DNA from 2 places in the Pseudarthrobacter sp. SL88 genome. Region 2 is predicted to be linked to the other one. Evidence: riboswitches for the same ligand, from Rfam matches in the RefSeq annotation. Region 2 holds a riboswitch; the other holds the start of a gene.
What was found. A riboswitch is a leader RNA that binds a small molecule or an ion and turns the genes downstream of it on or off. The one in region 2 is predicted to bind glycine.
Positions count from the first base shown of each region.

Region 1 (4,418 bases), 370 kb from region 2:
GCCCCTGCACCCTCCTGCTGCAGACAGCACTGCGGCGGGACCCGGTGTGGGTCCCGCCGCAGCGTTGCAGTCAGGAGCTTATTCGCTTATCCGCAACCTGATGGCCTGGATTTGCGAAGAAGCCTAGGAGCGGGAGCCCCTGGATGCTTCCTCCTGGGCGGACCTTTCGCGGTCCTGCCCGCCGGCCGCCGCTTGTTCGTCGGCGCGCAGCTCTGCGCGGAAGACCTCGAAGCGGGCAAGGTGGGCGGGCCGGCGGCGGAGGATGGCCCACGCAACGCCAAGCACGAGGAACCAGATGGGGGTCACCAGCAGCGCTGCAAGCGTGTCCGGCTGGGTGGTCAGGGCCCAGAGGACGAACGCGAAGAACGCGTAAACCACCCACACAACGGGGATGCCGCCAGGCATCTTGAACTTCGACGCCTCGTGCAGGTGCGGGCGGCGCTTGCGGAAGGCAATGTAGCTGGCCAGGATGACCGACCAGACGAAGATGAAGCAGACGGCGGAGACGGTGGTCACCATCTCGAAGGCCTTGCCAACGTCCTGGCCGGCGTACATGAGCACGACGCCGGAGAGCAGCAGTACGCAGGAGAGGAACAGCGCGTTGCTGGGCACCTTCCTCGAGGACAGCCGGCTGAAGATGCCCGGGGCGTCACCCTCCTGCGCGAGACCGAACACCATGCGCGAGGTGGAGTAGATGCCGGAGTTGGCCGAGGACATGGCAGAGGTGAGGACCACCAGGTTGACCACGGTGGCTGCAGCGCCCAGCCCGGCGAGCGAGAACATGCCGATGAAGGGGCTGTGCCCGGCCGCGAACTGGGTCCACGGGGTGACGGCCATGAGGATGATCAGGGCGCCCACGTAGAAGAGCAGTACGCGAACGGGGATGGCATTGATGGCCTTGGGCAGCGTCCGCTCCGGGTTCTTGGCCTCGGCTGCGGTGGTGCCCACCAGTTCGATGCCGACGAAGGCGAACACGGCGATCTGGAAGCCGGCCACGAAGCCCATGAACTCATTGGGGAAGAAGCCGCCGTGGCTCCAGAGGTTCGTGAAGCTCGCGGTTCCGGCGTCGCTCTGGAAGCCGGTGAAGATCATGAAAAGGCCCACAATGATCAGCGCCGCGATGGCAATGATCTTGATGAGGGCGAACCAGAATTCGGTCTCGCCGAAGGCCTTGACCGTGGCGAGGTTCAGCAGCAGCAGGATGGCCACGGTGGCAAGCCCGGGGATCCAGAGCGGCAGTCCGGGCCAGAGTTCCTTGGAGTAGCCGGCGATGGCGATGACGTCTGCGATGCCGGTGATCACCCAGCAGAACCAGTAGGTCCAGCCGGTGAAGAACCCCGCCCACGGCCCCAGGAGGTCGGCTGCGAAGTCGCTGAAGGATTTGTAGTTCAGGTTGCTCAGGAGCAGTTCGCCCATGGCTCGCATGACGAAGAAGAGCATGAACCCGATGATCATGTACACGAAGATCACGGACGGGCCGGCCGCGGAGATGGTCTTGCCGGAGCCCATGAAGAGGCCGGTGCCGATGGCACCGCCGATTGCTATGAGCTGGATGTGCCTGTTGGTGAGCTGCCGCTCCAGGTGGGGAGGCTCGCTGCGGGCGGCGCTGCCCGCAGGAGGGTTGTTGCGGGGTGGCTCGCCGTTGGACGTGGGGGGATGAATCGCCATGGGGAACTCCATCGATAAAGCGGCATTTTGGGTGCCGCAGAAGTTGGGTTCCTCCCCGCTCTGTAGTGAACCTGAGAGTTTCCGCAGCCCAAGCCGCTTGCACCGCCGGTGAGCCGGAACAGGTCCGGCTGCTTTCCAGAGTTGCCTGTCCGCGGCGGTACATGGGCCTGAGAGTTTCCTGGGGAGGGTTTGCTCCTACGGCGCCTGCTAAATGTACCCGGCAGGACTCTCCCGCCGCAGGTCGAAGGCATGTTCAATTAGGTATGCTCAGCGGCCGCACCCTTCCGGGGCAACGTTGGCCCGGGCTGCTCCGATGAGCTGAGCCAGCCGGACACGGTGCTGATCACCGGACCCAGTGTGGTGCGGGTCACGATCGGATGTCAAACCCCCTTTTTCCGCCGCCGCAACAAAGCCGCTGCCGCCCATCGCGTGACAGTCGGATTTGTTTTCCTTTCAACCAACCTGTACGGTGTGAGGCGAATCACCCACAGTTGAATAGCCTTTCGAGCTGTGACGGGAGAGTCCTCCCGGCACCACCGGGCAGGCGCCGTAGGAGCAAATCCTCCCCAGGAATCTCTCAGGCCCCCGTACCGTCACGGCGAGGCAACTCTGGAAAGTAACCCGGCTCCGGCCAGGTTCACCGACGGTGCAAGCGAACCCGCCACGCAGGGTTCCGCGGAATCTCTCAGGTCCAATACAGAGCGGGGAGGAACCCATCCCATGCCGTGCCACCCTGGCCGGCCAGACCTGGAGTTCCTCATGACGATTCAATCCCTTCCAACTTCGTTCGTTGACCGCCATATCGGTGCGCGCCGGCAGGCTGACGTCGACACCATGCTGAAGGCTGTGGGCTACGACAGCGTTGACGGCCTGGTGGACGTGGCTGTTCCGGCATCGATCCGCCAGGAAACGGCATTGAAGCTGCAGGACGCCCTCAGCGAGGTTGAGGTCCTGACCGAGCTGCGCCGGCTGGCGGGCAAGAACAAGACCGCCGTGCAGATGATCGGCCAGGGCTACTACGACACCATCACCCCGGCCGTGATCCGCCGCAACATCCTTGAGGCGCCGGCCTGGTACACCGCCTACACGCCGTACCAGCCCGAGATCTCCCAGGGCCGGCTGGAGGCGCTGCTGAACTTCCAGACCATGGTTCAGGACCTCACCGCCCTCCCGGTGGCCAACGCGTCACTCCTCGATGAAGCCACTGCCGTGGCCGAGGCTGTGCTGCTGATGCGCCGGGCGAACAAAAATAAGGACGCCAAGGACGGCAAGACCGTCCTTGATGCCGACTGCCTCCCGCAGACCATCGCCATCGTGCTGGGCCGCGCCGAAGCGCTCGGCTTCGAGGTGGAGGTTGCTGACCTCTCCGCAGGCCTGCCTGAAGGTGCCATCAACGGCATCGTGCTCCAGCAGCCGGGCGTGTCCGGCCGGGTGTGGGACCAGAGCGCCGTTATCGCCGAGGCCAAGGAGCGCGGTGCGCTGGTCACAGTGGCCGCTGACCTGCTCGCGCTGACGCTGATCACTCCTCCGGGCGAGCAGGGTGCGGACATCGCCGTCGGCTCCACCCAGCGTTTCGGCGTGCCGCTGTTCTTCGGCGGCCCGCATGCCGCTTACATGGCTGTGCAGAAGGGCATGGAACGCACCCTCCCCGGCAGGATCGTGGGTGTCTCCAAGGACAACGCGGGCGCTCCCGCCTACCGCCTGGCCCTGCAGACCCGCGAGCAGCACATCCGCCGTGAGAAGGCCACGTCCAACATCTGCACCGCCCAGGCGCTGCTGGCCATCGTGTCCTCCTTCTACGCCGTCTACCACGGCCCGGACGGACTGAAGGCCATCGCAGAAACCGCCCACCACAACGCCAGGATCCTGGCCACGGCCCTCACCGCCATGGGCCGCGAACTGGTCACCGACTCCTTCTTCGACACCCTCACCGTGCGCGTGCCGGGCAAGGCCGCCAAGGTCATCAACGCCGCCGAGGCGCGCGGCATCAACCTCCGCTTCGTCGACGCGGACACGGTGGGCGTTTCCATCGATGAAACCACGACGGCGGCAACGCTGTCCGCAGTGGCCGTCGCCTTTGGTGCCGGCCCGGTAGGCGACGCCCAGGGTTTCGAGCTGCCCGACTCCGTGCTGCGCACCTCCGGATACCTGGAGCACCCGGTGTTCAACACGCACCGGTCAGAAACGCAGCTGTTGCGTTACATCCGCCGCCTGTCCGACCGGGACCTGGCCCTGGACCGGACCATGATCCCGCTGGGTTCCTGCACCATGAAGCTGAATGCCACCGCCGAGATGGAAGCGATTTCCTGGCCGGAGTTCGCCTCCATCCACCCGTTCGCTCCGGATTCCCAGACCGAGGGCTGGCGTGAGCTGATCACCGGGCTCGAGGCTGACCTGACCGAGATCACCGGGTACGACCAGGTGTCCATCCAGCCCAACGCCGGTTCCCAGGGCGAACTCGCCGGCCTTCTGGCGATCCGGGGCTACCACCACTCCCGGGGTGATCAGCAGCGCACCGTGTGCCTGATCCCCGCCTCGGCGCACGGCACCAACGCCGCCTCCGCCGTGCTGGCCGGCATGAAGGTGGTTGTTGTCGCCACCGCCCCGGACGGCACCATCAACCACGCCGACCTGTCCGCCAAGATCGAGGCGAACCGGGACGCCCTGTCCTGCATCATGATCACCTACCCCTCCACCCACGGCGTCTACGACGGCGACGTCACCGAAGTCTGCGACGCGGTCCACGCCGC
Region 1 covers NZ_JAPPRD010000001.1:3,506,199-3,510,616, forward strand. Annotated here, with positions in the region: gene cycA (D-serine/D-alanine/glycine transporter) at 124-1,668, opposite strand; glycine riboswitch at 1,719-1,813, opposite strand; glycine riboswitch at 1,814-1,912, opposite strand; glycine riboswitch at 2,173-2,271, shown strand; gene gcvP (aminomethyl-transferring glycine dehydrogenase) at 2,428-4,418, shown strand, end outside.
Region 1: another riboswitch for glycine. It lies ahead of cycA (D-serine/D-alanine/glycine transporter); the one in region 2 lies ahead of gcvP (aminomethyl-transferring glycine dehydrogenase).

Region 2 (4,418 bases):
TGCGACGGCGAAGTCGCCGTTGGCCACCTGGTCGATTTCCTTGTGAATGGTGATCATGGCGTCGATGAAGCGGTCGATCTCGGCGAGGTCCTCGGACTCGGTGGGCTCCACCATCAGGGTCCCGGCCACCGGGAAGGCCAGGGTGGGCGCGTGGAAGCCGAAGTCGATCAGGCGCTTGGCCACGTCCTCGGCGGTCACTCCGGTACGGGCGGTGAGTTCGCGCAGGTCCAGGATGCACTCGTGCGCCACGAGCCCGCCCTCACCCGTGTAGAGCACCGGGTAGAACTCGTTCAACCGGGCAGCAACATAGTTCGCGGCCAGCAGCGCGGACTTAGTGGCCTCGGTCAGGCCCGTACCGCCCATCAGCTTCACGTACGCCCAGGAAATCGGCAGCACCCCGGCGGACCCGAACCGGGACGCGGAAATCGCCACGCCGTGGCCCTCCTCATGCGCGGCTTTATTCGCATCGCCGGGCATAAACGGGGCCAGGTGCGCCTTCGCAGCGACCGGTCCGACGCCGGGCCCGCCGCCGCCGTGCGGGATGCAGAACGTCTTGTGCAGGTTCAGGTGCGAGACGTCGCCGCCGAACTTGCCCGGCTGCGCCAGGCCCACGAGGGCGTTCAGGTTCGCGCCGTCCACATACACCTGTCCCCCTGCGGCGTGGACCGCGTCGCAGATCTCGGTCACGTCGCCGTCGTAGACGCCGTGGGTGGACGGGTAGGTGATCATGATGCAGGACAGGACATCCCGGTTCGCCTCGATCTTCGCCGTCAGGTCATCGTGGTTGATGGTGCCGTCCGCGGCCGTGGCGACAACAACCACCTTCATGCCCGCCAGCACGGCGGAGGCGGCGTTGGTGCCGTGCGCGGAGGCAGGGATCAGGCACACGGTGCGCTGCTCATCACCGCGGGAGCGGTGGTAGCCCCGGATCGCCAGAAGGCCGGCGAGTTCACCCTGGGAACCGGCGTTGGGCTGGATGGAGACCTGGTCGTACCCGGTGATCTCGGTCAGGTCAGCCTCGAGCCCGGTGATCAGTTCACGCCAGCCCTCGGTCTGGGAATCCGGAGCGAACGGGTGGATGGAGGCGAACTCCGGCCAGGAAATCGCTTCCATCTCGGCGGTAGCGTTCAGCTTCATGGTGCAGGAACCCAGCGGGATCATGGTCCGGTCCAGGGCCAGGTCCCGGTCGGACAGGCGGCGGATGTAACGCAACAGCTGCGTCTCTGACCGGTGCGTGTTGAACACCGGGTGCTCCAGATAGCCGGAGGACCGCTCCACCCCGGCATCCAGTGCGAAGCTCCCGCCCCCGGCGACCTTGGCGCCAAAGATGTCCACGACGTCGGCGACGACGGCCGTCGTCGTGGTTTCATCCAGGGAGATGCCTACGGTATCTGCATCGATGGAGCGCAGGTTGATGCCGCGTGCCTCAGCATCGGCAATAATGCCGGCGGCGCGGCCGGGAACCCGAACGGTGATGGTGTCGAAGAAGCTCTTGTGCAGGACTTCCACGCCGGCGGCCGCGAGGGAGGCCGCCAGGGTGCGGGCGTGGGCGTGCGTCGTTTCCGCGATCGCTTTCAGCCCGTCCGGGCCGTGGTAAACGGCGTACATGGAAGACACGATGGCCAGCAGTGCCTGCGCGGTGCAGATGTTGGACGTGGCCTTCTCGCGGCGGATGTGCTGCTCGCGGGTCTGCAGGGCCAGGCGGTAGGCAGGGACGCCGGCGTCGTCCTTCGAGACGCCCACCAGGCGGCCCGGCAGCGAGCGTTCCAGCCCCTTGCGGACGGCCATGTAGGCGGCGTGCGGGCCGCCGAAGAACAGCGGAACGCCGAAACGCTGGGTGGAGCCGACGGCGATGTCCGCACCCTGCTCACCCGGAGGAGTGATCAGGGTCAGCGCCAGCAGATCAGCAGCAACGGTGACCAGCGCGCCGCGCTCCTTGGCGGCGGAGATGGCATCTGCCTGGTTGAAGACACGGCCCGAGGCGCCGGGCTGCTGGAGCACGATGCCGTTGATGTCGCCCTCGGGCAGGCCCTTAGAGAGGTCGGCGACCTCCACCTTGAAGCCGAGCGCTTCGGCGCGGCCCTTGACGATGGCGATGGTCTGCGGCAACACGTCGATGTCCAGGACCGTTTTACCGTCAGCGGCAGGCTTGGCCTTGTTGGCGCGGCGCATCAGCAGGACTGCCTCGGCCACCGCCGTCGCTTCGTCCAGCAGGGATGCGTTGGCAATCGGCAGGCCCACCAGGTCCTGGACCATGGTCTGGAAGTTCAGCAGCGCCTCCAGCCGGCCCTGCGAGATCTCGGGCTGGTACGGCGTGTAGGCGGTGTACCAAGCCGGCGCCTCAAGGATGTTGCGGCGGATCACGGCCGGGGTGATGGTGCCGTAGTAGCCCTGGCCGATCAGCTGCACGGCGGTCTTGTTCTTCGCAGCAAGGCGTCGCAGCTCGGTTAGGACCTCAACCTCGCTGAGGGCGTCCTGCAGTTTCAGGGCCGTCTCCTGGCGGATGACCTGGGGAACGGCGGTATCGACCAGGGAGTCGACGGTGTCGTAGCCCACGGCCTTGAGCATGGTGTCGACGTGGTCCTGGCGCCGGGCACCGATATGGCGGTCGACGAAAGTGGTGGAGGCTGAACTAACCGTCACGGGGGAACTCCAGATACTCAGGCGGCGCAGGGTACGCCACAGCGATTCGGGTCCCTCCCCGCTCTGTATTGGACCTGAGAGTTTCCGCGGCGCCTGCATGGACAGGACCCGCTTGCACCGTCGGTGAGCACAACGGTCCGGCATCCGGTAACGGGGTGCCTGGACGGCCTGCTGCTTTCCAGAGGTGCCTCGCCGCGGCGGTACAGGGGCCTGCGAGATTCCTGGGGAGGATTTGCTCCTACGGCGCCTGCCGAACGTTGTGGCAGGACTCTCCCGCCGCAGATCAAAGGCTATTCAATTGGATGTGTACGCGGGGCCGTCCGGTGACGACTCCCACAACGCTTAATTCTCCTACGCCACGGCCCCCGGGGCAAATGTCCTGCTAGCGCCGGAGCCGCACCAGTGCTGCCAGCAATTCGTCGACGTCCGCGGCCGCGCCGCCTTCGGGGACGGGGCCAACGGAGAGCATGGCGTTGAAGTAGAGGCCGTCCCCCATGTACAGCACGGCCTTGGCCAGGGCCGGCCCCACGTCGGCGGCGATTTCGTCGAGCCACCGCCGCTGGATCGCAGCGAATCGGCGGCGGGTTTCTTCATGCGCCACCTCCGCCAGCCTGGTGGCGGCGACGATGGCCCGGTCCAAGGGGGTGTCTCCCCACACCGAGGACCGGATGAAGTAGGCCGCTGCGCCCTCCGATGCGGCGGCCATGGCATCGGCGTCTTCTCCCGCGAGCGTGTCCAACTGGTCCAGGAGCGCCTGGATCAGGGCTTCCTTGTTCGGAAAGTGGTAGAGGAGCCCGCCCTTGGAGACGCCGGCCTTTCGGGCCACGGCGTCCAGGGTGGCGGCTCGCTCCCCCACCTCAATCAACAGGGTGGCGAAGGCGTCAAGGACGGCTTCGCGGGCGACTGGCTTTCGGGGCATGCCATCCATCATGCCTTCCCGGGATGTCAGGGGCTCAACTCAGCCATCACTCCAAACTGTACCGTCTGGACGGTATAGTTAATTCCATGACCATCTCGACGCACCGTGATGCACCCCTGCTCCAGGGACCCGCCACGCCACGGGCCCCGTGGCGCGACTGGCTGGCCCTTGCGCTGCTGATGTTTCCCGTACTGCTGGTGGCCGTGGACAACACGGCCCTGACCTTCGCCCTGCCCGCGATCGCCCAGTCCCTGAACCCTTCCGGGGTGCAGCTGCTCTGGATCGTGGATGCCTACCCCCTGGTCTTGGCGGGGCTGCTGGTGTGCATGGGCAGCCTCGGCGACAGGATCGGCCGGCGGCGGCTGCTCCTCACCGGCAGCCTGGGCTTTGCCGCACTCTCGGCCGCCACGGCGTTCGCGCCAACGGCGGAATGGCTGATCGCAGGACGCGCCGCCCTGGGCTTCTTCGGGGCCATGTTGATGCCCTCTACCCTCTCGCTCATCCGCAACATCTTTGCGGAGCCCAACCGCCGCCGGCTGGCGGTGGCCATCTGGGCCGCCGGCTTCTCCGGCGGGGCCGCCCTGGGGCCGATTTTCGGCGGCTGGTTGGTGGAGCACTACTGGTGGGGCGCAGTCTTCCTGGTCGCAGTGCCGCTCATGCTGCCACTGATCGCCCTGGGTCCGGTGCTGATTCCGGAATCGAAGAATCCGGAACCGGGGAAGGTGGATTTTCCCAGCATCGTGCTGTCCCTGCTGGTGATGGTGCCACTGGTGTACGGCATCAAGGAAGTGGCTACGGAAGGAGTGTCCGGCACCGGCCTTGGCGCCATGGCTTTCGGCCTGGCCATGGCAGTCGT
Region 2 covers NZ_JAPPRD010000001.1:3,137,751-3,142,168, forward strand. Annotated here, with positions in the region: gene gcvP (aminomethyl-transferring glycine dehydrogenase) at 1-2,643, opposite strand, end outside; glycine riboswitch at 2,832-2,929, opposite strand; gene OVA06_RS14180 (TetR/AcrR family transcriptional regulator) at 3,026-3,562, opposite strand; gene OVA06_RS14185 (MFS transporter) at 3,649-4,418, shown strand, end outside.